DNA from 3 places in the Pimelobacter sp. 30-1 genome. Region 3 is predicted to be linked to each of the others. Evidence: riboswitches for the same ligand, from Rfam matches in the RefSeq annotation. Region 3 holds a riboswitch; each other region holds the start of a gene.
The links. Region 3 has a riboswitch for cobalamin ahead of CCO04_RS05115 (ABC transporter substrate-binding protein). Riboswitches for the same ligand answer to the same signal wherever they lie in the genome.

Region 1 (9,414 bases), on a different contig from region 3:
GCAGGTCGATCAGCTCGCGCGGCATCAGCAACTTCCTCCGGAACTCGGGAACCTCCCGGCCATCGTAGGCGTTCTCACTCCGTACACCGCACGATGTACGCCGTACATAGTTTAACGAGAGGACTCCTCATGAAGATCACCAGCAGCGCGATCTCCCTCAACGTCCCCGACCCGGCGGCCTCCGCCCGGTTCGCGGCCCACCTCGGCTTCACCGAGGAGATGTCCGCCGACGGCTTCATCTCGCTCGGCCACCCGAGCGCCGGCCTCAACGTGATCTTCCTGCGCACCGGGCTGGCGTCGTTCAAGCCTGCCCGGATCGCCGGGGACGCCGGTCAGGGCACGCTCCTCGCGTTCGTCGTCGACGGGCTCGACGCCGAGTTCGAGCGGATCTCCGCGGCGGGCGCCACCGTGGTCACCCCGCCAGAGACCGAGCCGTGGGGCGAGCGGTTCTGCCAGTTCTCCGACGACAACGGGATCGTCTGGCAGCTCGTGGAGTGGGTGTCCTGAGTATCCGTACGGTGCCGGAGGGTTGACCAGGGGGGGCACGGTGGACCCATGCGTCCCCCCACCCCCCTGATCCTCGCCGCCCGGCTCCTCGCCGTCGCGATCATCGCCCTCTTCGGCGTCGTCCTCGCCCTTCCCCGGGGCGGGGACGGCGTCGCGATCGCCGCCACCGGGCTGCTCGCCCTGGCCCTGACGGGCCTCCTCGTCGCCGGCCACCTCAGCCGCCGGGTCGGTACGGCGCCCGCCGTGGTCACCGCGGTCGGCGGCCTCGCGGTCGCCGGCGCGGAGATGTATCTCCACAGCCTCCCGGCCGACGGCGCCGACATCCCGCTCGCCGGGGTCGGCATCCTCTTCCTCGGCGTGATCGCGCTCGTCGTCGGCGCGATCACGCTCGGCCTGGGCTCCGGCCCTCAGAAGTCCTCGTCGAACCCCACGGACCCGGTCACCCCGACCTGATAGGCCGAGACCCGGCGCTCGAAGAAGTTCGACAGCTCCTGCACGTCCTGCAGCTCCATGAACGCCAGCGGGTTGGCCGATCCGTAGATCGGCTCCAGGCCCAGCCGCTGCATCCGCCGGTCGGCGACGTGCTCCAGGTAGGCGCGCATGTCGGCGGTCGACAGCCCGGCCACCCCCTGGCCGAGCAGGTCGTCCGCGAACTGCGCCTCGGCGTCCACGCCCTCGATGAGCATCTGCCGGATCTCGGCGGCCATCTCGTCGTCGAAGAGCTCCGGCTCCTCCTCGCGCACCGTGTCGACGACGTCGAACGCGAACGCCATGTGCATCGACTCGTCGCGGAACACCCAGTTGGTCCCCGAGGCGAGGCCGTTGAGCAGCCCGCGCGAGCGCAGGAAGTACACGTAGGCGAAGGCCCCGTAGAAGAAGAGCCCCTCGATCACCGCCGCGAAGCAGATCAGGTTGAGCAAGAACGCCCGCCGGTGCTCACGGGTCTCGAGCTGGTCGAGCTCGAAGACCTTGTCGATCCACTTGAAGCAGAAGTCCGCCTTGTGCTTGATCGACGGGATGTTGTCGACCGCCGCGAACGCCTCGTGCCGCTCGGTCTCGTCGGGCACGTAGGTGTCGAGCAGGGTCAGGTAGAACTGCACGTGCACGGCCTCCTCGAAGAGCTGCCGGCTCAGGTAGAGCCGCCCCTCCGGGGAGTTGATGTGCTGGTAGAGGTTGAGCACCAGGTTGTTCGCCACGATCGTGTCGCCGGTCGCGAAGAAGGCCACCAACCGCGAGACCAGGTGCCGCTCGGCGTCGGTGAGCCGGCTCAGGTCCTTGAGGTCGGAGTGGAGGTCGACCTCCTCGACGGTCCAGGTGTTCTTGATGGCGTCGCGGTAGCGCTCGTAGAAGTGCGGGTAGCGCATCGGCCGCAGGGTGAGGTTCATCCCCGGGTCGAGCAGCATCCGGGTGGTGGTGGCGGTGTGGTCGGTGGCGGTCACTGGCAGGCCTCGCAGCTCTCGGGGTTCTCGAGGGAGCAGGCGATCGCTTCCTCGTCGGCGGTCGTGGGGGTGGGCAGCACGGCGACGGTCGCCTGCTGGATGCGCGAGGCGGGTCGCGAGCGCAGGTAGTACGTCGTCTTCAGCCCGCTCTTCCAGGCGAAGGCGTACATCGACGACAGCTTGCCGATCGTCGGTGCGGCCATGAAGAGGTTGAGCGACTGCGACTGGTCGATGAAGCCCTGCCGCTCGGCGGCCATCTCGACGAGCGCCTTCTGCGGGAGCTCCCAGGCGGTGCGGTAGAGCAGCCGTACGTCGGCCGGGATCGCCGCGATCCCCTGGATCGAGCCCTCGGCGCGCTTGATCTCCTCGCGGACCTCGGCGGTCCACAGGCCGCGCGCCTTGAGCTCGCGGACGAGCGCGGAGTTCACCTGGAGGAACTCCCCCGACAGCGTCTCGCGCTTGAACAGGTTGGAGACCTGCGGCTCGATGCACTCGTAGCAGCCGGCGATCGAGGCGATCGTCGCCGTCGGCGCGATCGCGATGAGCAGCGAGTTGCGCAGGCCGTGCTCGGCGACGCGCTCCTTGAGGGCGGCCCAGCGCTCGGGCTGGGTGACGGTGGCGCCCCACAGGTCGGGGTGCAGGTCGCCACGGGCGGCCCGGGTGGCGTCGTACGCCGGGTGCGCGCCGTGCACGGCGGCGAGCTCGCAGGAGACCTCGAGCGCGGTCAGGTAGATCTCCTCGGAGATCCGGGTCGACAGCGCGCGGGCCTCCGGGGAGTCGAAGGGCAGGCCGAGCGCGAAGAAGACGTCCTGCAGCCCCATCAGGCCCAAGCCGACCGGACGCCAGCGCGGGTTGGACGCCGCCGCCTCGGGGCTCGGGTAGTAGTTGATGTCGATGACCCGGTCCAGGAAGGGCACCGCGGTGCGCACGGTCGCGCGGAGCTTGTCCCAGTCGAGGTCGCCGTCGGCGAGGTGCTGGCCGAGGTTGACCGAGCCGAGGTTGCACACGGCGGTCTCGCCGTCGGAGGAGACCTCGATGATCTCGGTGCACAGGTTCGACAGGTGCACGACCGGCTGCCGCGGCCCCGGGGTGTCGGTGGTCTGGTTGCAGAACCGGTTGGCGGCGTCCTTGAAGGTCATCCAGCCGTTGCCGGTCTGGGCGAGGGTGCGCATCATCTTGGCGTAGAGGTCGCGGGCCTTGACCTGGCGCACGTACCGGCCCTCGGCCTCGATCCGGCGGTAGGCCTCGTCGAACGCGGTGCCCCACAGGTCCGGCAGCTCCGGCGCCTCGTTCGGGTCGATGAGCGACCACGTCTCGTCGGCCTCGACCCGGCGCATGAACTCGTCGGGGATCCAGTGCGCCAGGTTGAGGTTGTGGGTCCGCCGGGCGTCCTCGCCGGTGTTGTCGCGCAGCTCGAGGAACTCCTCGACGTCGGGGTGCCACGGCTCCAGGTAGACGCATGCCGCGCCCTTGCGGCGCCCGCCCTGGTTGACCGCGGCGACCGAGGCGTCCAGCGTGCGCAGGAACGGCACGATCCCGTTGGACTGGCCGTTGGTGCCGCGGATCAGCGCGCCGCGCGAGCGGACCCGGGAGAAGCCGATGCCGATCCCGCCGGCGAACTTCGAGAGCTGGGCGACCTGGAGGTAGCGCGCGTAGATCGAGTCGAGCTCGTCGCGCGGGCTGTCGACGAGGTAGCACGACGACATCTGGGTGTGCCGGGTGCCGGAGTTGAAGAGCGTCGGGCTGCTCGGCAGGTAGGCCAGGCTCGACATCAGCCGGTAGAAGCCGATCGCCTCCTGCGGGGTGCGGGACAGGCCGCAGGCCACGCGCAGCAGGAAGTACTGCGGCGTCTCCAGCACCAGCCGGGTCGTCGGGTGCCGCAGCAGGTAGCGGTCGTAGACCGTGCGCAGGCCGAAGTACTCGAAGCGGCGGTCGGCGTCCTCGTCGATCGCGAAGTCGAGCTTGCGGGCGTTGTCCTTGACGAAGGCGGCGGTCTCGTCGCCGATCACGCCCTCGGCGTGGCCCAGCGCGACGGACTGGCTGAACGAGGCCACGCCCTGGTTGCGGACTTCCTTGTCGACGTACCCGGCGAGCAGCCGGGCCGCCAGCCGCGAGTACGCCGGCTCCTCGCCGATCAGCTCGGCCGCGGTCTGGATCGAGAGCCGGTCGAGCTCGGCGGTGGTCGCGCCGTCGTACAGGCCGCTGATGGTGCGCGTGGCGACCCGCATCGGGTCGACGTCGGGCAGGTCGGCACTGACCCGGTCGACGGCGCGGACGATCTTGGTGACGTCGACGCTCTCGGTCTCGCCGTTGCGCTTGCGCACCGTCATGGTGGTGCGGGTGGGTGACTCGGTGACGGTCACTGGCTTCTCCCCTCGGAGTCTGGCTCGCGAGGGGACGACAGCAGGGGAGGCGCCCCGTCGTCGGCAGGCGCCTGCTCAGCCGTCGGCCTTCCCACGAGGCCTCGGACCACCGCACCCGGCGGGTGCGGTGCGCTGGCAGGTCTTCGGACTCGCGGGCGTCTCCTCGAAAGGAGTCCTACTGGCCGTCGCTTCCCAGGTCGCACGTCGCGACCCAGTGCTTGTGTGACGGCGGTCGTTCCCACTCACCGCTGCGGGGCAGTCCCGGACTTCCACCGGGTTCCCTCTTGCCTCCGCGCCCCTGGGTGGGGCGAGGAACCAGCTACGAGAACCACCATATGTAGGGGTTGCTCAGATCCGTGGGACCTAGATCTGGTGTCGGCGTGTCGGGTGCCCCGGAGGTGAGATATCCCACCAAGAGCGCCCGGGCGGCGCGTGCTAGCGTCCGCATCGCCAGTCGTGCTCACGATGCAACGTGAGTCAGGGAACCCGGTGAGAGTCCGGGACTGACGCGCAGCGGTGAGGGTGACGGGCGGGGCAACACGCCACTGGTGGCGGGCAGCAGACACTCGGCTGACCGACTCCGGGAAGGCGCTCCGTCCGGTCGATCCCGAGTCCGAAGACCTGCTGGCCGTGGATCTCGAGGGTCCGCGACACACCCGCACCACAGGCTTCGCGCAAGAGCCTCGGACCCGAAAAGAGTGACCGTGACGTCGTCCCGTCGTACCCGCTTCCTGCCTGCCCTGGCCGCCGTGCCGCTCCTCCTCGCCGGGTGCGCCGGCGCTCCCGAGGCCGAGGACAAGGGCCCTGCCACCACCGCCGGCTTCCCGGTGGAGGCCAGCAGCTGCGGCTTCACCTCGACCATCACCGCGCCGCCCGAGCGCGCGGTGACCATGAACCAGGGCGCGACCGAGGTCATGCTCGCGCTCGACCTGTCCGACCGGATGGCCGGCACGGCGTACCTCGACGACGCGGTGCCGCAGAAGTGGCAGCCGGCGTACGACGAGGTGAAGGTGCTCGCCAAGGAGTACCCCGACAACGAGACCCTGCTCGCCGCGAAGCCGGACTTCGTCTACGCGTCGTACGCCAGCGCCTTCGACGCCGACAACGCCGGCGCCCAGGACGAGCTGACCAAGCTCGGCATCGGCTCGTTCCTCTCGCTCTTCGGCTGCGGCGAGAACAAGCCCAGCGCCGATGTCTCGTTCGACTCGGTGTGGGACGAGATCGAGGTCGTCGCCGACGTCTTCGGCGTCCCCGAGCGCGCCGACGCGCTGGAGAAGGAGCAGCAGGGCCAGCTCGACACCCTCGCCGCGGACAAGCCGGGCGAGGGCCTGGACGTCTTCTGGTTCGACTCCGGCGACAAGACCGCGTTCGCCGGTGCCGGCGAGGGCGGCCCGCAGCTGATCCTCGACGCCGTGGGCGCGACCAACGTCTTCGGCGACGTCGAGGGCGGCTGGGCCGACGTGAGCTGGGAGCGGGTCGTCAAGACCGACCCCGACGTGATCGTGCTGGCCGACGCGAGCTGGTCCACGGCCGACGACAAGATCGCGATGCTCGAGAAGGACCCGGTGCTCAAGAACCTGCGCGCGGTCAAGGCGAAGCGGTACGTCGTGATCCCGTTCTCGGAGTCCACGCCCGGCGTGCGGCTGGCCGACGGAGCCGTCTCCGTCGGCGCCCAGCTCGCCGACCTGCCCCCGCTGGGCTGATGCTGCAGGCGGCCCGGCCGTCCCGGCCGGCGCGCACCCGGTCGGGAACGGGCCTCGTCGCGGGCGCCGCGCTCACCGTCGCCCTCGTCGCCACCGTCGTGGTGGCGGTGGGGATCGGCTCGGTGCACGTGCCCGCCGGCGACGTGGTCGACGTGGTGCTGCGCCGGATCGGCCTGCCGGTCGACGGCGTGACCCTCATCGACGACCGGATCGTCTGGCAGCTCCGGATGCCCCGCGTGGTGGGCGCCGCGGCCACCGGCGCCGGGCTGGCGCTGGCCGGCGCGGTGCTGCAGTCGCTGACCCGCAACGACCTGGCGGATCCGTACCTGCTCGGCATCTCCGGCGGCGCGACCGTCGGGGCGGTGACGGTGATCGTGCTCGGCGTCAGCGTCGCCGGGCTGGCCGGCAGCGCCGCGCTCGGGCTGGCCGCGTTCGTCAGCGCCCTGCTCGCCCTGGCGCTGGTGCTCGGCCTGGCCACGGGCCGCACCGGCGACCTGCCGCCGGCCCGGACCGTGCTGGCCGGGGTCGCGGTGGGCCAGCTCTGCGCGGCGTACACCTCGTTCGCGGTGATGATGAGCGGCGACCACGACGCCGCCCGGCGGGTGCTGGCCTGGACCATGGGCTCGCTCGCCGGGGTGCGCTGGCACAGCGCCGGGGTGCTCGTCGCCGTCGCGCTCGTCGCCCTCGTCGCGATCCTGCTGTACGCCGCCGACCTCGACGCCTTCGCGTTCGGGGACTCCTCGGCGGCCTCGCTCGGCGTCTCGATCCGGCGTACCCGCTGGGTGCTGCTGATCGGCACCGCGCTGCTCACCGCGTGCCTGGTCGCCTACACCGGGGCGATCGGGTTCGTCGGGCTCGTCGTGCCGCACGTCGTCCGGCTGGTGTGCGGGCCGCTGCACCGGCGGCTGCTGCCGCTGAGCGCACTGGCCGGCGCGGTGCTCATGATCTGGGCCGACACCGTCGCCCGCTCGCTGGTCGACGGCCAGGAGATCCCGATCGGCGTGGTGACCGCGGTGCTCGGGGCGCCGCTGTTCGCCTACCTGCTGCGGCGCGAGTCGAGGGCGCGATGAGGATCCACGCCGAGGGCGTCACCTGGGGCGTGCGCAGCCGCACGATCGTCCACGACATCACGCTCGACTGCCCGGCCGGCACCATCACCGGCCTGCTCGGCCCCAACGGCTCGGGCAAGACCACGCTGCTGCACGTGATGTCCGGGCTGCGCCGGCCGGCCTCCGGCACGGTCCGGCTCGGGGACGACGACGTGCACCGCCTGCCCGCCCGGGTGCGCGCGCGACGGATCGCCGTCCTGGAGCAGCACACGTCGACCTCGCTGCCGCTCACCGCGCGCCAGGTCGTCGAGCTGGGCCGGATCCCGCACCGCGGCCGCTGGCCCGCGGCGCGCGACGAGGGCGCCGGCGAGGTCGCCGAGGCGATGCGGCGCAGCGGCGTCGACCACCTCGCCGACCAGGACTGGAGCACCCTGTCCGGCGGCGAGCGGCAACGCGTGCAGCTGGCCCGCGCGCTCAGCCAGGAGCCCGACGTCCTCATGCTCGACGAGCCGACCAACCACCTCGACCTGGCCCACCAGCTCGACCTGCTGGCCACGGTCCGCGCCCTCGGCCGGACCACGGTCGCCGCGCTGCACGACCTCGACCTGGCCGCCGCCTTCTGCGACCGGCTCGTCGTGCTGCGGGCGGGCCGGGTGGTCGCGGCGGGCTCGCCCGACGAGGTGCTGACCGCGGACCTGGTCCGCGACGTCTACGGCGTCGAGGCGACGGTCGGGCGCCACGACCACTCCGGCCGGCTGCACGTCGTGTGGCACGACGGGAGGGTCCGTGCCTGAGCAGGGGTCCGCCGTCGTGCTCGTCGTGATGGGCGCCGAGGGCGCCCGGCACGCACCCGAGCTCGCCGCGGTCGCCGCGGCGACCGGTGCGTCGCTCGCCTACCTCCAGCAGGGTTCGCCCAGCCTCGCCGAGGAGCTCGACCGGCTCCACGCCGACGGCGTCACCCGGGTCGAGCTGGTCGGGATCGCGCTCGGCGCGGCGACCGCCCGGTCGTGGCTGCGCCGGGTGGCCGGGCACTGGCGGCGTACCCACCCCGAGGTGGAGGTCGTGATCGACAAACGCGCGGTCACCGGCACCGAGGCGGCGTTGACGTCCCCGGCGTGGGAGGAGGTGCCGGGCCACGCGCGCCACCTGCTGGTGTGCCGGGGACCGCGCTGCTCGGCGCGCGGCTCGGGAGCCGTGCTGGCCGCGGTGGACGACGAGCTGCGCCGTCAGGGCCTGGGCGACGACGACGTGCTCGTCACCCAGACCGGGTGCCTGTTCCCGTGCAACCAGGCGCCCGTCGTGGTGGTCCACCCCGACGACGCCTGGTACGGCGGCGTGACCGCCGAGCAGGCCCGGGCGATCGTCGTTGACCGCCCGGGACCCGCTGGTCCTGCTGGTCCGGCGGAGCCGGTGCGGCTCAGACGAGAACCGGCGGCTCGGTCTTCTCCCGCACCTCGTCCTCGGTGACCCCGGGGGCGAGCTCGACGAGCCGCAGCCCCTCGGGCGTGATGTCGAGGACGCACAGGTCGGTGATGATCCGCTGCACGACGCCCTTGCCGGTGTAGGGCAGGCCGCACTCCTCGACGATCTTGTAGGAGCCGTCGCGGGCGACGTGCTCCATGAGGACGACGACCTTCTTGGCGCCGTGGACCAGGTCCATCGCGCCGCCCATGCCCTTGACCATCTTGCCGGGGATCATCCAGTTGGCGATGTCGCCGCGGACCGAGACCTGCATGGCGCCGAGGATCGCGGCGTCGATCTTGCCGCCGCGGATCATGCCGAAGCTCAGCGCGGAGTCGAAGAAGCTCGCGCCCGGACGGACCGTCACGGTCTCCTTGCCGGCGTTGATGAGGTCCGCGTCGACGTCCTCGTCGGCCGGGTAGGGGCCGACGCCGAGGATGCCGTTCTCGCTCTGGAGCACGAGCTCGACGTCGTCGGGGACGTAGTTGGGCACCAGCGTCGGCAGCCCGATGCCGAGGTTGACGTAGTCGCCGTCGACCAGCTCGGCGGCGGCACGGGCCGCCATCTCCTCACGTGACCATGCCATGTCAGCGGACCGTCCTCTTCTCGATGCGCTTGTCCGCCGCCTGCTCGGGGGTGAGCGGGACGACGCGGTGCACGTAGACACCGGGCAGGTGCACCTGGTTGGGGTCGATGTCGCCGGGCTCGACGAGCTCCTCGACCTCGGCGACCGTGATCCGGCCGGCCATCGCGGCCAGCGGGTTGAAGTTGCGGGCGGAGTCGCGGAACACGAGGTTGCCGTGCCGGTCGCCCTTCCACGCGCGGATCAGGCCGAAGTCGCCGACGATCGCCTCCTCGAGGACGAACTCCTGCTCGCCGTCGCGGGTGTCGA
Region 2 (9,414 bases), on a different contig from region 3:
ACGGCCTGGACCGCGCTCACGCCCGGCAGCACCCGCACCGGGACGCCCGCGTGCTCGGGGTGCTCGGGATCGGCGGCGGCCTCGAAGACGGCGGCCGCCATGCCGAAGACGCCCGCGTCGCCGCCGGACACGACCGCGACACGCTCCCCGCGCAGGGCCAGGTCGAGCGCGAACCGGGCCCGGTCCACCTCGACGGTGTTGCCCGAGGCGTGGCGCTGGAGTCCCTCGCGCTGCGGCACCCGGTGGACGTACGGCGCGTAGCCGACCACGTGGTCGACCTCGGCCAGCGCGGCGCTCGCCTCGGGGGTCAGCCACCCGTCCGGGCCGGGGCCGAGCCCGACCACCAGCAGTTCCGCGCTCTGCGGTTTGGTCCCAAACCGCATGTTTTCGGGGTCAGAACCTGCGGTTTGGGACCAAACCGCATGCTCGCGCATCCGCTCAGCGGATGCGGGGCCCGCCGAGTCGCCGGGCACGACGATCAGCGAGAAGTACGGCACCGCGTCGGCGTCGACGTCGGCGACCGGCAGCCAGCGCTCCTCGGGCTGCGAGGCGCGCTCGACGTAGAGCGCGCCCTCCAGGCGGCCGGCCTGGGCGAGGGCCGATCGGACGGCAGGGAAGGTCCGCCCGAGCTTCATGATCACCGCGCCGTCGGTGTCCGCGAGGCGGCGGGCCAGCTCGGCCTCGGGGAGGGTGCCGGGCAGCACGGTGAGGACGTCGTTCTGGCGCACCAGCGGCGCCGGGACGGTCGCGGTCGCGGCGGCGAACGCCGGGACGCCCGGCACCACCTCGACGTCGAAGCGGTCGCGGAAGCGGTCGACCAGGTACATCGACGAGCCGTAGAACAGCGGGTCGCCCTCGGCCAGCAGGACGACGTCGCGGCCCGCGTCGAGGTGCGCGGCCAGCCGGGCCTCGCACTCGTCGTAGAAGTCGGCGAGCGCGCCGACGTACCCGCCGGGGTGGTCGGTCGCGCCGGTGGTGACCGGGTAGCGCAGCTCCTCCTCGACCGCCGTGGCGGGGATGAGCTCGGCCGCGATCCGGCGGGCGTGGGACTCCTTGCGGACGCCCGCGTGGAACGCGATGACGGGCGCGGCGCCGATCAGCCGCTCGGCCTTGCGGGTGATGAGCTCGGGGTCGCCGGGGCCGATCCCGACGACGAGGAAGCGGCCGGGCACGGTGCTCACTCCTCCTCCTGGGCCAGCGCGTTGACCGCCGACGAGGCCATCGCCGAGCCGCCGCGGCGCCCGCGCACGGTGACGAAGGGGATGTCGATGCCGTGCTCGCCGGCGAAGGCCGCGAGCGCGTCCTTGGACTCCGCGGCGCCGATGAAGCCGACCGGGCAGCCGACGATCGCGGCCGGACGCGGTCCGCCGTCGAGGATCATCTCCAGCAGGTGGAAGAGCGCGGTGGGGGCGTTGCCGATCGCGACGACCGCGCCGTCGAGCAGGGGCTCCCACAGCGACACGGCGGCCGCGGTGCGGGTCGTGGACCAGCGCCGGGCCAGCTCGGGCACCCGCTCGTCGGTGAGGAAGCAGTGCACCGGGTTGTCGGCCGGCAGGCGGCCGGCGGTGATGCCCATGGCGACCATCCGCGCGTCGCACAGGATCGGTGCGCCGGCGGACAGGGCGCCGCGCGCCGCGGCGACCAGGCCCGGGTGGATGACGAGGTCGTCGACCAGGTCGGTCTGGCCGCTGCCGTGGATCATCCGCACGGCGACCTTCTCGGCCTCGGCGGGCACCCGGTCGAGCGCGGACTCGCGGCGGATGGTCGCGAAGGAGTCGACGTAGATCGCCGGACCGTCGGCGATGTAGTCGTACCGACGAGGCGGAGCGGTCAGGTCGGTCATGAGTTCTCCTCGGGGATCAGCACGCCGTGCCACGGGGTGACGACGACGGTGCCGGCGGTCCAGCCGGCGATGGTCGAGAGGGTCAGCCCGTCGTCGCCGACGGCGACGTGCTCGCCGCCGGGGACCGGGCCGAAGCGGAGAGGGCCGGTCGCGACGTCGGCGCCCGCCGCCACCCCCGCCGGTACGACGAGCGGCCCGGCCAGCTCGTCGACGTGCCAGGCCGCGTCGGGTCCGGTGCCGCGCGCGGCCAGGAAGCGGTGCGCGAGCGCGGCGAGGGCCGCGGGGGCGTCGGCCAGGGCGACCACGTCGCCGTACGCCTCGCCGATGCGGAGCTGGGCCCGCTCGGCGTCGAGCGCGACCAGGCCGAGGTCCTTGTGCCGGTCGGCGAGGTCGCCGCGGCCGTCGTCCAGGGTGAGCAGGAAGCGTCCGGGCAGGGCGGCCAGCGCGGGGTCGCCGAGCAGGAGCGCGTCGAGCGCGGCGAGCACCGGGCGCAGGTCGGCGCGGCCCCCGGTGAGCCCGGTCTGGGGGGAGACCAGGACGTTGCGGACCCGGTCGTGCGCGCGCGAGGGCAGCAGGCCGGTCGCCTCCAGCGCGGCGAGCGCCGGCTCGGCCAGCGTGCCGTCGGCGCCGAGGGGCATGGCGCGCACCTGCAGGTTGGCCCGGCCGGTGAGCCGGACCCGCCCGTCGCCGTACTGGTCGGCGACGGCGGCGAGCGCGCGCAGCGCGCTGAGCCGGACCTGACCGCCGGGCACCCGGATCCGGACCAGGCCGCCGTCGTCGGCCGGCCACGGGTGCACGATGCCGGGGCACCGGTCCGGACGGCTGCGCGCCATGGGTGGAGTCCTTCGAGGCCGGGGCTCCTCGCGATCGCCCCCATCGACCTCACGGCGGTTGTGCCGCAAGGGCCAGCAGGTCTTCGGACTCGGGATCACCCGGCCCGGAGCGTCTTCCCAGATCCCCGAGGAGATCCAGTGACGTCGTGCTCCGTCCGTCACCCACACCGCTGCGCGTCAGTCCCGGACTCTCACCGGGTTCCCGTCGACTGGCAGCGGTCACTCTAGCAATCCGGTTCTGTCGCCCGTCCTCGGTAGCCTGACCGGCATGCCTTCCCTCGAGGACGTCGTCGCCCTGGTCCACGGCTGGTACCCACCCGCCACGGCCGACAGCTGGGACGCCGTCGGGCTCGTCACCGGCGACCCTGCCCAGCCGGTCAAGAAGATCCTGCTGGCGGTCGACCCGGCGCCCGCCGTCGCCGCCGAGGCCGCGGAGTGGAAGGCCGACCTCGTGATCGTGCACCACCCGCTGTTCCTCAAGGGCGTGCACGGCGTCGCCGCCACCACGCCCAAGGGGCGCACCCTGCACACCCTGGTCAAGGCCGACTGCGCGCTGCTGACCGCCCACACCAACGCCGACCAGGCGCTCGGCGGGGTCTCCGAGGCGCTCGCCGTGGCGCTGGGGCTGACCGACCTGCGCCCGATCCTCCCCGCGCGCGAGCAGCCGCTCGACAAGCTCACCGTCTTCGTCCCCGCCGACGCCGCGGCGCCGGTCCGGGCCGCGATCGCCGAGGCCGGCGCGGGGCGCATCGGCGACTACGACTTCGCCTCCTTCACCAGCGCTCCCGGCGAGGGCCGCTTCCGCCCGCTCGACGGCGCCAACCCGATGATCGGCACCGTCGGCGAGCTCGAGACCGTCGCCGAGGTCCGCATCGAGGTGGTCCTGGCCCGCGACCTGCGCCCGGCCGTGGTCCGCGCGATGCTCGCCGCACACCCCTACGAGGAGCCGGCGTACGACGTCGTCGAGCTCGCCGACCCGGCCCTGGCCGAGACCGGCACCGGTCGCGTCGGCGTGGTGCCGCCGACCACGCTGGGCGAGTTCGCCGAGGTGGTCAAGAAGGCGCTGCCCGAGACCCACGGCGGCGTCCGCGTCGCCGGCGACCCGGACCGCCCGGTCAAGCGGGTCGCGGTGTGCGGGGGCGCGGGCGACTTCCTGCTCGACCGCGTGGCGGGCCTCGGTGTCGACGTCTACGTCACCAGCGACCTGCGCCACCACCCGGCCGCCGAGTTCGTCGAGAAGGGCGGCCCGGCGCTGGTCGACGTGGCCCACTGGGCCGCGGAGTGGACCTGGCTCCCGGTGCTCGCCGAACGCCTCCGCGAGGCCCTCGGTGACGCTGTGGAGACCCGGGTGAGCGCGGCCGTCACGGATCCCTGGACAATGCACCTGTGAACGCCGATCCCGCAGCCCAGCTCCGCCTGCTCGACCTGCAGGCGCTCGACTCCCAGGTCGACCAGCTGCGCCACCAGCGCAGCAACCCCGTGGAGGCCGCGGAGATCAAGGACCTCCTCGGCAAGCGCGCCGACGTCGACGGGCGGCTGCGCGACCAGCGGATCGTCGTCGACGACCTCGCCTCGGCGCAGGCCAAGGCCGACGCGGACGTCGAGCAGGTCAAGGCGCGGCGCACGCGTGACCGCGACCGGATGGACTCCGGCGCCATCACCAACCCCAAGGACCTCGAGCGCATGCAGCACGAGCTCGCGTCCCTGGAGCGGCGGATCTCCACGCTCGAGGACGAGGAGCTCGAGGTCATGGAGCAGCTCGAGGAGGCCCAGTCCGGGCTCGCCGAGCTGACCTCCGCGATCGAGGACCTCGACAGCCGCCTCGGCGTGCTCACCACCTCCCGCGACGAGAAGGGCGCGACGATCGACGCCGAGAGCGCCTCCGTCGCCGCCGGCCGGGCCGCGATCGTGGCCGAGATCCCGGCCGACCTCGTCGCCCTCTACGAGAAGCTCCGCGCCAGCAAGGGCGGCGTCGGCGTCGGCGCGCTCCAGGCCCGCCAGTGCGGCGGCTGCCAGCTCACCCTCGACGCCGGCGAGATCGCCGAGATCCGGGCGACCCCGGCCGACGTCGTGCTGCGCCACGAGGAGTGCCAGCGGATCCTGGTCCGCACCCCCGAGAGCGGCATCTAGTGCCGAGCCCCGCCGCGGTCGTCGTCGAGGCCGACGGCGGGTCGCGCGGCAACCCCGGTCCCGCCGCCTACGGCGCGGTGCTCCGCGACGCCGCCACCGGAGCGGTCATCGCCGAGGACGCCCGCACGCTCGGCGTCGCGACCAACAACGTCGCCGAGTACTCCGGCCTCGTCGCCGGGCTGCACCTCGCCGTGGACCACGCGCCGGGTGCGCGCGTCGAGGTGCGGATGGACTCCAAGCTCGTCGTCGAGCAGATGTCCGGGCGCTGGAAGATCAAGCACGCCGACATGCGCGCGCTCGCGGCCGAGGCGGCGGCGATCGCGCCCGCCGGGACGACGTACACCTGGGTGCCGCGGGCCGACAACGCCCACGCCGACCGGCTCGCCAACGAGGCGCTCGACGGCGTCCGCGAGGGCGTCACCGTGGCCGGCGGCGCCAGCGTCCCCGGCGACGGCATCCCCGACGAGCCCGAGTCCGCCGCCGAGGAGGCGTCCTCCCCGGCGACCGGCCCCGGCCAGCCGACCACCATCGTCCTGGTCCGCCACGGCGTCACCCCGCACACCACCGGCCGCCGCTTCTCCGGCGGCCTCGGCGGCGACAACCCGTCGCTGTCCGACGAGGGCCGCGCCCAGGCCGCCGAGGTCGCGGCCTGGCTCACCGAGCTGCGCGACAGCATCGACGTCGTCGTGGCCTCGCCCGTACGCCGTACCCGCGAGACGGCCGACATCATCGGCGCCGTCCTCGGCCTGCCCGTCGCCGAGGAGCCCGGCTTCGCCGAGATGGAGTTCGGCGAGTGGGACGGCCTCACCTTCACCGAGGTCGCCGAGCGCGACAAGGACCGCCTCGAGGCGTGGTTCGCCGACATGGCCTCCCCGCCGCCGGGCGGCGAGTCGTTCGTCGCCGTCCGCGAGCGCGTCCTGGCCGGGCTCGACCGGGTGCTCACCGAGCACGCCGGGCGCACCGTCGTCCTGGTCAGCCACGTGACGCCCATCAAGACCCTCGTCGCGCACGCCCTCGACGCCCCGCTCGAGACGCTCTTCCGGATGGAGCTCGCCCCGGCCGCCGTGTCGGTGCTGGCGTTCTACCCGGACCCGCGCACGGGCGAGCAGAAGGGCTCGATGCGGTTCTTCAACGCGCTCGCGCCCGGACGCCGGACGCTGCGCGACACCGGCCGCTGGTGAGGCCCGGGCTCAGAGCTCGCTGACGACGACGTCGAGCTGCGTGCCGTTCTTGCCCGGCGCGCCCACCTCGACGACCCACCCCAGCCGCTCCAGCACCTCGGCGAGCGCCGCAGGCGTGCGCGGGTCGGCGCCGTCCTCGAGCAGGGCACGGACGATCCGGCCCTTGGTCGCCTTGTTGAAGTGGCTGACCACCTTGCGGGTGCCCTGGTGCTCGTGCAGCACGCGCACCGTCGCCACCCGCGGGGCGAGCTCGGGGCCGGGCTTCCAGAAGTTGGCGTACATCCCCGAGCGCAGGTCGACCAGCAGCCCGCGGCCGAGGGCCGCGGTCATCACCGGCGGCAGTGCCTCGCGCCAGGTCGCGGCGACCGGGCCGAGGTGGGGGAGCGAGGCGTCCCCCGAGAGCCGGTACGACGGGATCCGGTCGCCGAAGCGCACCATCCCGAACAGGCTGGAGGCCACCGCTACCCGCGTCGCCGTACGGCGCTTGGCCGCGGCCGACAGCGTCGCGACGTCGAGGGCGTCGTACAGGACGCCGGTGTAGATCCGGTCGGCCCGCGCGGTCGGTGCGTCCGGCAGGTCGGCGTTGCGGTCGACGAGGTCGAGCTGGCCCGCGGACAGGCCGAGCACCTCGGCCGCCTTGGTGGCGTCGTCGCGGCACAGCGTCACCAGCGCGTCGAGCACCCGGCGGCGGGCATCGGTCAGCTCGGGGAGGGAGAGACCGGCCAGGTCGAGCGCCGCCCCACGCTTCGGAACGGACTTGCCCTCACTCGGCGGCAGCAGGATCAGCACGGCCGCAAGGATAGGGTCACCAGCATGCCGAGCAACGTCGTGGTCCGGGTCAAGGCAGGCTCGCCGGAGCTCCAGCAGGGGCTCGAGGCGATCGCCAAGGAGCTGGACCTGCCCGGGGAGTTCCCGGCCGAGGTCACCGCCGCGGCCGAGCGGGCCGCCGCGAGCGCCGTCCCGCCCGAGCTCGACCGCACCGACCTGCCGTTCATCACCATCGACCCGGCGGGCTCGATGGACCTCGACCAGGCGCTGCACATCGAGCGCGCCGCGGACGGCGGCGGCTTCCGGGTGCACTACGCGATCGCCGACGTCGCCGCGTTCGTCCACGCGGGCGACCCGGTCGACGTCGAGGCCCACCGCCGCGGCGAGACGCTCTACGGCGCCGGCACCCGCATCCCGCTCCACCCCGCCGAGCTCTCCGAGGGCGCGGCGTCGCTGCTGCCCGACCAGGTCCGCCCGGCGCTGCTGTGGTCGCTCGACCTCGACGCCGCGGGCACGCTGGGCGAGGTCCGCGTCGAGCGGGCCCGGGTGCGCTCGACGGCGCGCTGGTCCTACGTCGACGCGGACCGGGCCCTCGCCGACGGCACCGCGGGCGAGGTGCTCACCCTGCTCCGCGAGGTCGGCGAGCTGCGCCTGAAGCAGGAGACCGAGCGCGGCGGCATCTCGCTGCCGCTGCCCGAGCAGGAGATCGACGAGGCCGACGGAGCCCTGCGGCTGGTGTTCCGCGAGCAGCTCCCGGTCGAGCAGTGGAACGCCCAGATCTCGCTGCTCACCGGGATGGCCGCGGCCGGCCTGATGATCGGCGCCAAGGTCGGCATCCTGCGCACGCTCCCGCCGCCCGACCCGCGCGACGTCGCCCGCCTGCGCCGGGTCGCCAAGGGTCTGCGGATCACCTGGCCCCAGGACCTCGACTACCCGGGCTTCGTGCGCTCGCTCGACCCGGCGGTCTCCCAGCACCAGGCGATGGTCGTGGCGTGCACCCGCCTCCTGCGCGGCAGCGGGTACGCCGTCTTCGACGGCGAGCTCCCCGAGCAGACCCGCCACTCCGCGATCGCCGCCGAGTACGCCCACGTCACCGCGCCCCTGCGCCGCCTCGGCGACCGGTACGCCGGCGAGGTCTGCCTCGCGATCTGCGCCGGCACCGCGGTGCCCGCCTGGGTGCTCGAGGCCCTGCCCGGCCTGCCCAAGACGCTCCAGGACTCCGCCCGCCGGGCGGGCTCCTACGAGCGCGCGGTGCTCGACCTGGTCGAGGCCGCCGTGCTCGCCGACCGGGTCGGCGAGAGCTTCGACGCCGTCGTGACCAGCGTGCGCGAGGACGACCCCGACACCGGCGTCGTGGTGCTCGCCGAGATCGGTGTGGAGGCACCGGTCACCTCGGCCGGCGGATCCCCGCTGCCGCTGGGCGAGGACGTCCGGGTCACGCTCACCACTGCCGACCTCGCGGCCCGCAAGGTCGCGTTCACGCTCCAGTGAAGATCCTCGTCACCGGCGGCGTCCGCTCCGGCAAGTCCCGCCACGCCGAGACCCTCGTCGCCGGGTCCGGCGACGTCACCTACGTCGCGGCCGGACCGGTCTACGACGACGCCGACTGGGCCGCCCGGATCGCCGCGCACCGCGGCCGCCGCCCGGCGTCCTGGACCACGGCCGAGACCCGCGACGTCGCCGGGGTGCTGCGCGCCTCCGGCGCGGCCCCGGTCCTCGTCGACTGCCTCGGCACCTGGCTCACCGGCGTGATCGACGACGCCGGCCTCTGGGACGCGCGCGTCGAGGACGTCGAGGCGCACGTCCTCGGCCTGCTCGACGACCTCGTCGCCGCGCTCGGCGAGCGCGGGCCGGAGACCGGGCACGTCGTGCTCGTCACCAACGAGGTCGGCCTCGGCGTCGTACCGGAGCACCGGTCGGCACGGCTGTTCCGCGACCTGCTCGGCACCGTCAACCAGCGTGTCGCGGAGGTCTGCGGCGAGGTGCACCTGGTCGTCGCGGGCCGGGTCCTGCGGCTCTGACCCTGGACGCTAGGAGCGCACGAACGGCTCGCGTGCCAGGACCCGCCCGGCCGCGTCGGTGACGAGACGGCCGCGCTCGCCGTACGCGTTGCCGACGACGATCTCGACGATCGCTCCGACGTCCGGCTCGTGCCCGAGCGCCAGGTAGACGCTGGTCGGCTTCTCCACCTGCAGCGTCCGGCGCGCCCGCGCCACGTGGGCCACGGCGGCGGCGAGGTCGAAGCGCCGCAGGTCGACCGCCCGGTCGGTGGGGTCGGTGACGGCGTGCGGGTCGAAGATCGTGTTCCAGCGGTCCTGGGCGTTCCAGTTCCACCAGCGCTCGCGGCGCTTGCCCAGCGGGCCGTGGGGCGCGGTGGCGCTCGCCTGGTGCGGCTCGGAGACGGCCAGGACGTAGGCCCGCCAGGTGCCGGTCAGCTCGCGGTACTCGCGGAGCAGCAGCGTGAGCCCGGCGACGGTGTAGAGGTCGGGGGCCGGCTCCGGCGTCGCAGGGGTCGTCGGGGGCGTGGTGGACGGCGGGGTCCGGGTCGGCCGGGGAGCAGGAGCGGGTGCGGGTCCGGGCGCGCTCGTGGGCGGCGGGTCGTCCCGGCGGGCCCACAGCATCCCGCCGGTGGCACCGACGGCGAGCAGCCCCAGCGCGC
Region 3 (9,414 bases):
CCGGTCTTCGTCACGGCCCGCGCGGACGCCGACCGGGGAGCCGAGCTCGCCGCCGGCCTCGTCGGGTCGTTCACCCTCAGCGCCGGACAGCTGTGCACGAAGCCGGGCGTCGTCCTCGCCCCGGCCGGCGGCCGGCTGGTCGAAGCGGTCCGGCGGTCCCCGCTGCCGCCGGCCGCGCCGATGCTCAACGACCTGGTCGAGGCGGGCTACCTCGCCCGGCTCGCGGAGCTGCGCTCGGCGCCCGGCGTCCGGGTCTTGGCCGGGGACGGCTCGCCGACGGCGTCGCAGCCCGGTCCGGTCGTCCTGACGGTGCCGTCGTCCGCGCTGCGGCACTCCGCCGGCGTCCTGCTCGAGGAGTGCTTCGGGCCCAGCACCCTCGTCGTGGAGTACGCCGACCAGCAGGAGCTGCTGCCCCTCGCGACCGGCCTCGCCGGCCAGCTGACCGCCGGCGTCTTCGCCGACGAGGACGACCCGACCGCCGGCGACCTCGTCGGCGCGCTGACCGCGAAGGCCGGGCGCATCCTGTGGAACCAGTGGCCCACCGGCGTCGCGGTCACCCATGCCCAGCAGCACGGCGGCCCCTATCCCGCGAGCACCGCCGCGGGGACCACCTCGGTCGGCACGGCCGCGATCGAGCGCTTCACGCGGCCGGTCACGTACCAAGGCCTTCCGGACGGCCTCCTGCCACCCGAGCTGAGGGCCGCCTCGTCGGTGCCCCGGCACCTCGACGGCTCCTACGTCACGGCACGATCGTGACGCCCGAGAGCGACCCGGTCGACCCGATCGACCAGGCCCTGGCCGGGCTGTCCGGGCCGGCCGGCCTGCGCTTGATCGCGACCGGCGACACCCCCGACGACTCGACCCCGTGGCTAGCCGGCGCGACCGCCGAGGAGGCACGGGCGTGGGGTGGCGAGGCTGCCCAGCGCTCGTCCGCCGCCCCCTCGCCGGCCGTCGACCTGACCCGGGCCGAGCCGGCGCTGCTCCCGGTCGCGCTGGAGGGCGTCCTCGACCAGGGGTACGACGGCGACGTGGTCGTCACCGCCCCCACCACCGCGGCCCCGCTCCTCGAGCGAGCCCACGCCGTCTCCCGAGCCGTCCGGCTCACCCGCCGGATCGTCGACGCCCGCGCCAACCAGTGCCCGCCGCCGCGCTTCGCCGAGGTCGCCGAGGCCCTCGCCCGTACCCACGGACTGGGCTACCGGCTGAGCGGCCCGGACCGGCTCCGCGACCTCGGCATGGGCGGGATCCTCGCCATCGGCACCGGGTCGACCGAGCCGGCGCTGATGGTCGAGCTGTGGTCGACCCCCGGCCGGACGCCCGGCGACACCCCGGCGCCCGGCTCCGTCGCACTCATCGGCAAGGGCGTGACCTTCGACAGCGGCGGCCTCTCGCTGAAGCCGCCCGCTGCCCAGGTCGGCATGCACACCGACAAGGCAGGCGCCGCGACCGTCCTCGGCGCCTTGTCGGCCCTCGCCGCGCTGGACGTGCCCGTACCCGTGCACGCCGTCCTCCCGGTCGTCGAGAACCTGCCCGGCCCGGGCGCGGTCCGCCCCGGCGACGTCGTCACGACCCGCAACGGGCTCGGCGTCGAGATCGTCGACACGGACTTCGAGGGCCGCGTGATCATGGCCGACGCCCTCGCCTGGGCCGCCGAGCACCGGCCCCGCGCGGTGCTCGACATCGCGACCTTGACCTACCAGGCGACGATCGCCCTCGGCCCGTCGATCGGTGCGCTGATCGCCCGCGACCGTGCCCTCGGCGCACAGGTCCTCGCCGCCGCCGAGCGCTCCGGAGAGCCGCTGTGGGGCCTGCCCTGGGCCCCGCGGTACGCCGACCAGGTGCGGTCGTCGGCACCCGGAGCGACGGTCCGCAACCATCCCGGCACCGACACCGGCCGGGCCCTGACCGCCGCCCTCTTCCTCGGTGCGTTCGTCCCCGAGGACCTCCCGTGGGTCCACCTCGACGTCGCCGGGCCGGCCGTCAGCGGGTCCGGCGCCGACGCACGGGCCACGGGGTTCGGCGTACGGACGCTGGTCGAGCTGCTCCGCACGTGGGAGCCCGCACGATGACGCAGCACCGAGCCGGTCAGGGCTGGAGCCGGTCGAGGATCCGCACCCACGGCCCGTGCTCGTCGACGACGACCTGGGCCCGGACGTCGTACACGTCGGCGATGAGACCCGCCGTGAGGACCTCGGCCGGCTCGCCGGAGGCGACGACCCGGCCGGCGCTCAGCACGAGGAGCAGGTCGCAGTAGCGGGCGGCCAGGTGCAGGTCGTGCAGCGCGACGACCGAGGTCACCGGCTGGCGCCGGACCAGGGCCAGCAGCTCCAGCTGGTGGGCGACGTCGAGGTGGTTGGTCGGCTCGTCGAGGAGCAGCTCGCGCGGCTGCTGGGCGAGGGCGCGGGCGAGCTGGGCGCGCTGGCGCTCGCCGCCGGAGAGGGTGTCCCAGGAGCGGTCGAGGAGGTGGGTGATGCCGACCGATGCGGCCGCCTCGGTCACGGCCCGGTCGTCGCTCGCGTCGTGCGGGCGCCAGGGTCCCTGGTGCGGGATCCGGCCGAGCGCGACCACGTCGGCGACGGTCAGCGCGACGCTGGTGTCGGCGTGCTGGTCGACGACCGCGACCCGGCGCGCGAGCGTACGACGGCGCCAGTCCCGCAGGGGGAGGTCGTCAAGCGTCACCACCCCGGACGTCGTACGACGGGTGCCGGCGAGGAGCCGCAGCAGCGACGACTTGCCCGACCCGTTGGGCCCGAGCAGGCCGACGGTCGCCCCCTCGGGTACGTCGAGCGAGACCGCGTCGACGATGAGCCGGCCACCCTGGCGCCAGGTGACCTCGCGGGCGCGGAGACTCATGCGCGCCTCCCGCGGCGGCGCAGGATCAGCGCGAACGCCGGGACGCCGACGAGCGCGGTGATCACCCCGACCGGCAGCTCCTGCGGCTCGACGACGACCCGGGCGATCGTGTCGGCCCAGACCAGGAAGACGGCGCCGACCAGTGCCGTGACGGGGAGCAGTGCGCGGTGCCGCGGACCGACGACGGCGCGGGCCGCGTGGGGCAGCACGAGGCCGACGAAGCCGATCGCACCGGCGGAGGCGACGGCGACCGCGGTCATCGCCGCCGTCGTCACCAGCAGCACGGCGCGGGCCTGGCGGACCGAGACGCCCAGGGTGCCGGCGGCGTCGGCACCGAACGCGAACGCGTCGAGCGAGCGCGCCATCACCAGGCAGACCAGGGTGCCCAGGGAGACCACGACGACGACCAGCGCGGCGTCCGACCAGCGGGCGCCGCCGAGCGAGCCGAGCAGCCAGACGAGGACGCCGCGGGTCTGCTCCGGGTCGGCGGAGGTGAGCACGATGAACGACGTCAGCGCCGAGAACAGCTGGGTGCCGGCCACGCCGGCCAGGATCAGCTTGTCCGGGCCGGACCCGGCCGCCCAGGCGAGCAGCGCGACGAGCGCGAACGAGACGAGGGCGCCGACGAAGGCGCCGCCGGTCAGGCCGACGGTGCCGGCGCCGATCCCCAGCACGGCGACCGCGACGGCTCCGGTCGAGGCGCCCGACGAGATGCCCAGCACGAAGGGATCGGCGAGCGGGTTGCGCAGCAGCGACTGCAGCACCGCGCCGCACACCGCCAGTCCCGCACCGCACGCGGCCGCGAGGATGCTGCGCGGCAGGCGCAGCTCCCACACGATCGCCGCGCGGAGCGGGGAGAGGTCCGCGGGCGGCCCGCCGAGGTGCTCGCGGACCACGGCGACGACGTCCGGGACCGACAGGTCGGCCGGCCCGATCGTGATCGCCGTCGCCAGCGACAGGAGCACCAGGGCGGTGCCGGCGACGAGGGTCCCGGTCAGCCGCGGCAGGGAGGTCAAGCCACCCCGTAGACGACGAAGTCGTCGAAGAGCTGCCACACCGTCCCGTGCTCGGCGAAGCCCGCCTGGGCCAGTGCGGCCAGGCGGAAGCCGACCTCGCTCGGCTCGGGCGCCGGCCGGTCGGCGAAGCGCCGGTCCCGCTCGGCGGTCAGCTCGGCGTAGCCCGGACGCGCGGCGAGCTCGGTCCACCAGGTGTCCCACGGCTCGGCGCCGGCGGCGAACGCCGCCTCCTGGGTACGACGGTCGTGCGCAGCGGCCCAGGTCCGCAGCCGGGGCTGCCGGTCGTCGTACCGGAAGTGGTCGCCGTCGAGGAAGACGCCACCGTCGGCGAGCAGCGAGCGTGCGCCGCGGTAGGCGTCGACCAGCTCGCCCGGCGCGAGCCAGTGCAGCGCCGTCGTCGAGACCACGCCGGCCACGGGGGCGTCGCCCGCGTGGGCCCGGACCCGGTCGGTCCAGCCGGCGGAGGTCAGGTCGTCGTCGACGAAGAGCACGCGGTCGCCACCGGGGTGCTCCGCGGCGGCCTCACGGGCCAGCGCGAGCAGCGACGGGTCGTGGTCGACGCCGACCACGCGGACCTCGGGGAACCGCTCCAGCACCCGGAAGGACAGCGAGCCCGGCCCGCAGGCGAGGTCCACGACGACCGCAGGCGCACCGCCCGACTGGAGGTCCAGGACGTCGAGCATCGCGCCGAACCGGCCCTCGCGGTCGGCGATGTAGGCGGCCTGCTGGTCGTCCCAGCGCTTCAGGAGATCGAGGTTGCTCACGACGCCAGCCCCAGCTTCCGCAGGCCCGCGGCCAGCTGCTCGATGCCGTCGACGTTGCGGATCGACGGGTCCATGGTGGTGCCGTCGAGGATGATGTAGCGCTTCTCCTTGACGGCGGTCAGCCGGCTCGCGACCGGGTCGGACTCGAGGAAGGCGATCTTGGCCCTCGCGCTGTCGCCGTCGCCCCCGCGGCCGAGGTCGGCCAGCACGAGCACGGTCGGGTCCTTGTCGAGGATGCTCTCCCAGCCGATCTCGGGCCAGTACTGGTCGGACTCCTCGAAGGCGTTGGTCGCGCCGACCGCGCGGGTCATCAGGCCCGGCGCCCCGCAGCACCCGGCGATGTACGGCGACTTGGTCGCGGCGTACCACCAGGCGAGGGTGACCTCGTCGGCCCCGTCCGCGGGCTTGGCCGCCGCGGCCCGGTCCTGGAGGTCGGCGACGAGCGCCGCGCCCTTGTCCTCGACGCCGAAGAGCCGCGCCACGTCGGTGATCTCGTCGTACTGGTCCTGGAGGGTGAGCGCCTTCTTGACCTCGGCCTCCTGGCCGGCGCACTCGCTCGGCGACTGGTACGTCGGCACGCCGAGCCCGGTGAACCGCTCGCGGTCGGCGATCCCCTCGTCGGTGAACGTGTAGTCGAAGGTCGTGTAGAGGAAGTCCGGGTCCCGGTCGAGCACCGACTCGAACGACGGGAACTCGGCGGCGAAGGGCTTCACCTTGGCGCGCTCCTCCTCGAGCTCGGGGAGCACGCTGTCGTCGCTGATCGCGTAGCCGGTCATCCGGTCGCCCAGGCCGAGCGCGAGCAGCAGCTCGAGCGCGGGCTGGTTGACCGCGACCGCGCGCTCGATCGGCCGGGTGACCTCGACGTCGACGCCGCAGTTGGCGAGCGCGACGGGGTAGCCGCCGGCGGTGCTCGGGTCGGAGCCCGCATCGGTGCGGGCATCGGCGTCCCCGCAGGCGGTCAGCGCGCCCAGCAGCAGGACGCCGCTGAGGAGCGCGGCAGGGCGAAGAGGGGTGGGACGGAACATGGGGTGCTCACCATCGTCATCCGCAGACCCGGGTCGCGGGGCCTGTCCATCGGGTTCGCGCGGATCAGGACGGCCCGCGGAAGCCAGCAGGTCTTCGGACTCGGGATCAAGCAGGCGGAACGCCTTCCCGGACCATGCTCGGTCCAGTGGCTGCACGAGGTGCTGCTCCGCCCGTCACCCTCACCGCTGCGCGTCAGCTCCGGATTCGCACCGGATTCCCTGGCCGTGGTGGCTTGACTGGCACCGGCAGCGTAGCAGCGCTCATCGGCCACCCCGGAGCGTCCCCTGAGCCGAGCGGCCCGTGGCACACTGACCGCGCCGCCCGCAGCTCGAGGAGTGCCGATGCCCCAGTGGTCCGGTGACGGCCGCCTGCGTCCCGGCCTGCTCGAGATCGAGGGCCCCCTGGGCAGCCTGCCGCGGCACGCGCACCACTCCGTCCAGGTGGCGATCGCCCACCAGGGCTCGTTCGTGATCGAGGACGGCGACGGCCGGGAGCGGCGTACGGACGCGGCGATCGTCCCGGCCGACCAGACGCACGCGTTCCACGCCGACGGGGCGTGGGGCGTGGTGGCGCACGTCGAGCCCGCGTCGGCGCTGGGCGCCGAGCTGGCCGGGCTGGTCGACGATCCGGGCGATGCGGGCGCGTGGCACCGTGCCGGGCAGCGTCTGACGAACGGGCACCGCGCGTGGGCGGACGGGCGCCTCCAGGTCCCGGGAGGGCTGGAACCGCAGTCGCGTCACCCGGGCGTGGCCGCCGCCCTCGCCGTGCTCCGCGACGACCTGGACCAGCGGCCGGTCCGGCTCCGGGACGTCGCCGCGGCCGTCCACCTGTCCGAGAGCCGGCTGTCCCACCTCTTCGCCGACGACCTCGGCATCACCTTCCGGGCGTACGTCCGCTGGCTCCGGCTGCTGCGGGCGACCGCGGCGGTCGCCGAGGGGCGCTCGCTCACCGAGGCGGCGCACCTGGCCGGCTTCACCGACAGCTCGCACCTGACGCGCACCTGCCACCGGACGTTCGGGGGTCCGCCGACCGCGTTCGGCGCGATCCGCTGGGAGATCGTGGCGAGCTAGCAGGTTCGTCCAATCGTGGACCCGCGCGGAGCGGCGAGGCTCGGGGCGACCCGAGAGGACCTGCTCGTGACCGACTTCCCTACCTTCGACTCCTTCACGCTCGACGACGACGGGCCCCGGCTCGCCACCGTCCGCTGGACGCCGAGCGGACCACCGCGCGCCAGCGTCGTCGTCCTGCACGGCCTCGGCGAGCACGCCGCCCGGTACGACGGCACCGCCCGCCTCCTCACCCACGCCGGGTTCGCGGTGCTCGCCCTCGACCACGAGGGCTTCGGGCGCTCCGAGGGGCGTCGCGGCGACGTCCGCTATCCCCCGACAGCACGGGCCGTCGACCACCTCGTCGCGCGCGAGCGGGAGCGGACCGGCGGCGCGCCCGTCGTGCTCTACGGCCACAGCCTGGGCGGGCTCTACGCCTTCCTCTACGCCGCGGACCGGCCGGCGGCGGACCTGGCCGCGGTGGTCGTGACCGGACCCGCGTTCGACTCGGAGCTGCGGAGGCAGCGGCTCAAGGTGGCGGTGGTCCGGACGCTCGGGCGTGCTCTTCCGGGCCTGACGGTGCGCAACGGGCTGCGGTTCGAGCGGATCAACCGGGATCCCGATGTCGTCGCCGAGCGGTACGCCGACCCCCTGGTCCACGGGCGGGCGACCGCGCGCTTCGCGATCGACGTCCTGGCGCAGATGGAGCGGGTGCCGACGGCGGCGGCGCGGGTCGCCGTACCGCTGCTCGTGGTGCACGGGGACGCCGACCTGATCAACCCGATCGCCGCCAGCCGCGAGGTGGCCGGCCTCGTGCCGTCCGCGACGCTGCGGACCTGGCCGGGCGGCTTCCACGGGCTGGAGGACGAGCGCGAGGGGCCCGACGTCCTCGCCGAGGTCGTCGCCTGGATCGACCAGACGCTCGCCGAGCGATGAGAAGCAGCGCCGGCAGGAGTCCAATTGCCCCATGAGACCACTGCGGTACGCGATCAACGTGACCCTCGACGGCTGCTGCCACCACGAGGCCGGGATCCCGCCCGACGAGGAGTCGATGCGCTTCTGGACCGACGAGATGGAGCGGGCCGACACGCTGCTGTTCGGCCGGGTGACCTACACGATGATGGAGGCCGCGTGGCGCCGGCCCGAGAGCGGCGTGTGGCCCGACTGGATGGGCGCGTCGGAGACCCCGTTCGCCGAGGCGATCGACCGGGCGCCGAAGCACGTCGTGTCGAGCACGCTGAGCAGCGTCGACTGGAACGCCGAGCTGGTCCGGGGCGACCTCGAGCAGGCCGTACGCCGGCTCAAGGACGAGCCCGGCGCCGGCGTGTTCGTGGGCGGCGTGACGCTCCCCCTGGCGCTGGCGGACCTGGGGCTGATCGACGAGTACGTCTTCGTCGTCCAGCCGGTCCTCGCGGGGCACGGGCCGACGCTGATGGCCGGCCTGCGCGAACGCGTCGAGCTCGGGCTCGTCGACCGGCACGGGTTCCGGTCGGGGGCGGTCGCCCTGCGCTACCGGGCACGCCCCCGATAGCGTCCGGGGGTGGCCAGCTCCCGTCGTTCCAGCACGCGCCGGCGTCGTGCGTCCCCGCGGAAGGGCGAGACGCGGCCCCTGCCGTTCGTCGGCCCGGGCGAGCGGCTGTGGGTGCTCGACGTCCCCTACGGGACGCAGGTCGACGGCGCCACCTGGCACTCCGCCGTCAAGACCCACCTGTACGTCGGCCGCGCACTCCCCGCGCACCTGGAGCCCTACGCGCCCGGCCCCTACACGCTGGGCCGCTTCATCGAGAACAACCTCAACCCCGACCACCGCACCCCTGACCCCGAGCCGACCGAGGCGCTGGAGCCGCGGCGGATCCAGTTCGAGGCCGCCGACGCGATCGCGGCGCGCGCCGAGGCAGGTGGGCGGCTGTTCCTGCTGGCCGACGAGCCCGGCGTGGGCAAGACGATCTCGGCCGTCCTCGGGGCGGTGGCGGTCGGCGACCTGCGCGGCGCGCGGCGGGTGCTCGTCGTGGCCGACCGGCCCGCCGCGATCACGATCGGCCACTGGTGCCGCACGATCACGGCGCTCGGTGGCGACGGTCTCGAGTGGGTCGTGATCACCTGGGACCGCCTGGAGAAGGTCAAGGACCACACCTGGGACGTGATCATCGCGGACGAGGCCCACGCGCTGCGACGGACGACGACGAAGCGGTGGAAGCTCTGGGCGCGGATCTCGGGGCACGGCAAGCCGCACGACAAGGCGCCGTTCGTCATCGCGACGACCGCGACGCCCGGGCACACGCCGCTCGAGCTCCCCTACCTCGCCCCGGCGTACGCGCAGGCGCTCGGCGAGTCGATGAAGGAGTGGACGACAGCCACCCAGCCCGGCGCCACGTTCGCCGCGGCGCTGGAGCGCCACGGCGTCGGGGTGGACCAGGGCCGCTACGGCGCGACGTGGACCACCGACCCGACCCGCCGGGCCGCGGACCTCAAGCTGGTGCGCGGCTGGCTCGACGGGGAACGGCCGCCGGCGATGCTGCACCGCGCGGCACCGTGGGGTCCGGTGCCGATCTCGGGCATGCCGGTGGCGCTGACCCCGGCGGAGCGGGCGGCGTACGAGGCGGAGTGGGGCGAGTTCTGCCGCGAGATGGACGTCGCCCGGCGCGGCCGCAATGTCGCCAAGGGCCGCGCGGCGCTGCTGCGGTTCCGCCAGAAGGCCGGTCTGATCCG

Region 1: it holds a riboswitch for cobalamin, as region 3 does, so the genes downstream of both, CCO04_RS10685 (ribonucleoside-diphosphate reductase subunit alpha) here and CCO04_RS05115 (ABC transporter substrate-binding protein) in region 3, are expected to answer to the same signal.
Region 2: it holds a riboswitch for cobalamin, as region 3 does, so the genes downstream of both, CCO04_RS25615 (nitrite reductase) here and CCO04_RS05115 (ABC transporter substrate-binding protein) in region 3, are expected to answer to the same signal.

The regions. Positions count from the first base shown of each region.
Region 1 covers NZ_NHTS01000004.1:186,898-196,311, forward strand. Annotated here, with positions in the region: gene CCO04_RS10665 (TetR/AcrR family transcriptional regulator C-terminal domain-containing protein) at 1-25, opposite strand, end outside; gene CCO04_RS10670 (glyoxalase/bleomycin resistance/extradiol dioxygenase family protein) at 130-507, shown strand; gene CCO04_RS10675 (hypothetical protein) at 556-960, shown strand; gene CCO04_RS10680 (ribonucleotide-diphosphate reductase subunit beta) at 915-1,946, opposite strand; gene CCO04_RS10685 (ribonucleoside-diphosphate reductase subunit alpha) at 1,943-4,309, opposite strand; cobalamin riboswitch at 4,426-4,644, opposite strand; cobalamin riboswitch at 4,744-4,953, shown strand; gene CCO04_RS10690 (ABC transporter substrate-binding protein) at 5,008-6,012, shown strand; gene CCO04_RS10695 (iron chelate uptake ABC transporter family permease subunit) at 6,012-7,082, shown strand; gene CCO04_RS10700 (ABC transporter ATP-binding protein) at 7,079-7,855, shown strand; gene CCO04_RS10705 (ferredoxin) at 7,848-8,528, shown strand; gene CCO04_RS10710 (3-oxoacid CoA-transferase subunit B) at 8,479-9,108, opposite strand; gene CCO04_RS10715 (CoA transferase subunit A) at 9,110-9,414, opposite strand, start outside.
Region 2 covers NZ_NHTS01000013.1:80,820-90,233, reverse strand. Annotated here, with positions in the region: gene cobJ (precorrin-3B C(17)-methyltransferase) at 1-1,172, opposite strand, end outside; gene CCO04_RS25620 (precorrin-8X methylmutase) at 1,178-1,843, opposite strand; gene CCO04_RS25615 (nitrite reductase) at 1,840-2,676, opposite strand; cobalamin riboswitch at 2,733-2,905, opposite strand; gene CCO04_RS25610 (Nif3-like dinuclear metal center hexameric protein) at 2,945-4,066, shown strand; gene CCO04_RS25605 (zinc ribbon domain-containing protein) at 4,063-4,806, shown strand; gene CCO04_RS25600 (bifunctional RNase H/acid phosphatase) at 4,806-5,987, shown strand; gene yaaA (peroxide stress protein YaaA) at 5,997-6,776, opposite strand; gene CCO04_RS25590 (RNB domain-containing ribonuclease) at 6,801-8,246, shown strand; gene CCO04_RS25585 (bifunctional adenosylcobinamide kinase/adenosylcobinamide-phosphate guanylyltransferase) at 8,243-8,776, shown strand; gene CCO04_RS25580 (hypothetical protein) at 8,786-9,414, opposite strand, start outside.
Region 3 covers NZ_NHTS01000002.1:136,512-145,925, reverse strand. Annotated here, with positions in the region: gene CCO04_RS05140 (aldehyde dehydrogenase (NADP(+))) at 1-756, shown strand, start outside; gene CCO04_RS05135 (leucyl aminopeptidase family protein) at 753-2,069, shown strand; gene CCO04_RS05130 (ABC transporter ATP-binding protein) at 2,086-2,853, opposite strand; gene CCO04_RS05125 (iron ABC transporter permease) at 2,850-3,869, opposite strand; gene CCO04_RS05120 (methyltransferase domain-containing protein) at 3,866-4,633, opposite strand; gene CCO04_RS05115 (ABC transporter substrate-binding protein) at 4,630-5,658, opposite strand; cobalamin riboswitch at 5,726-5,921, opposite strand; gene CCO04_RS05110 (helix-turn-helix transcriptional regulator) at 6,001-6,729, shown strand; gene CCO04_RS05105 (alpha/beta hydrolase) at 6,796-7,641, shown strand; gene CCO04_RS05100 (dihydrofolate reductase family protein) at 7,673-8,236, shown strand; gene CCO04_RS05095 (helicase) at 8,246-9,414, shown strand, end outside.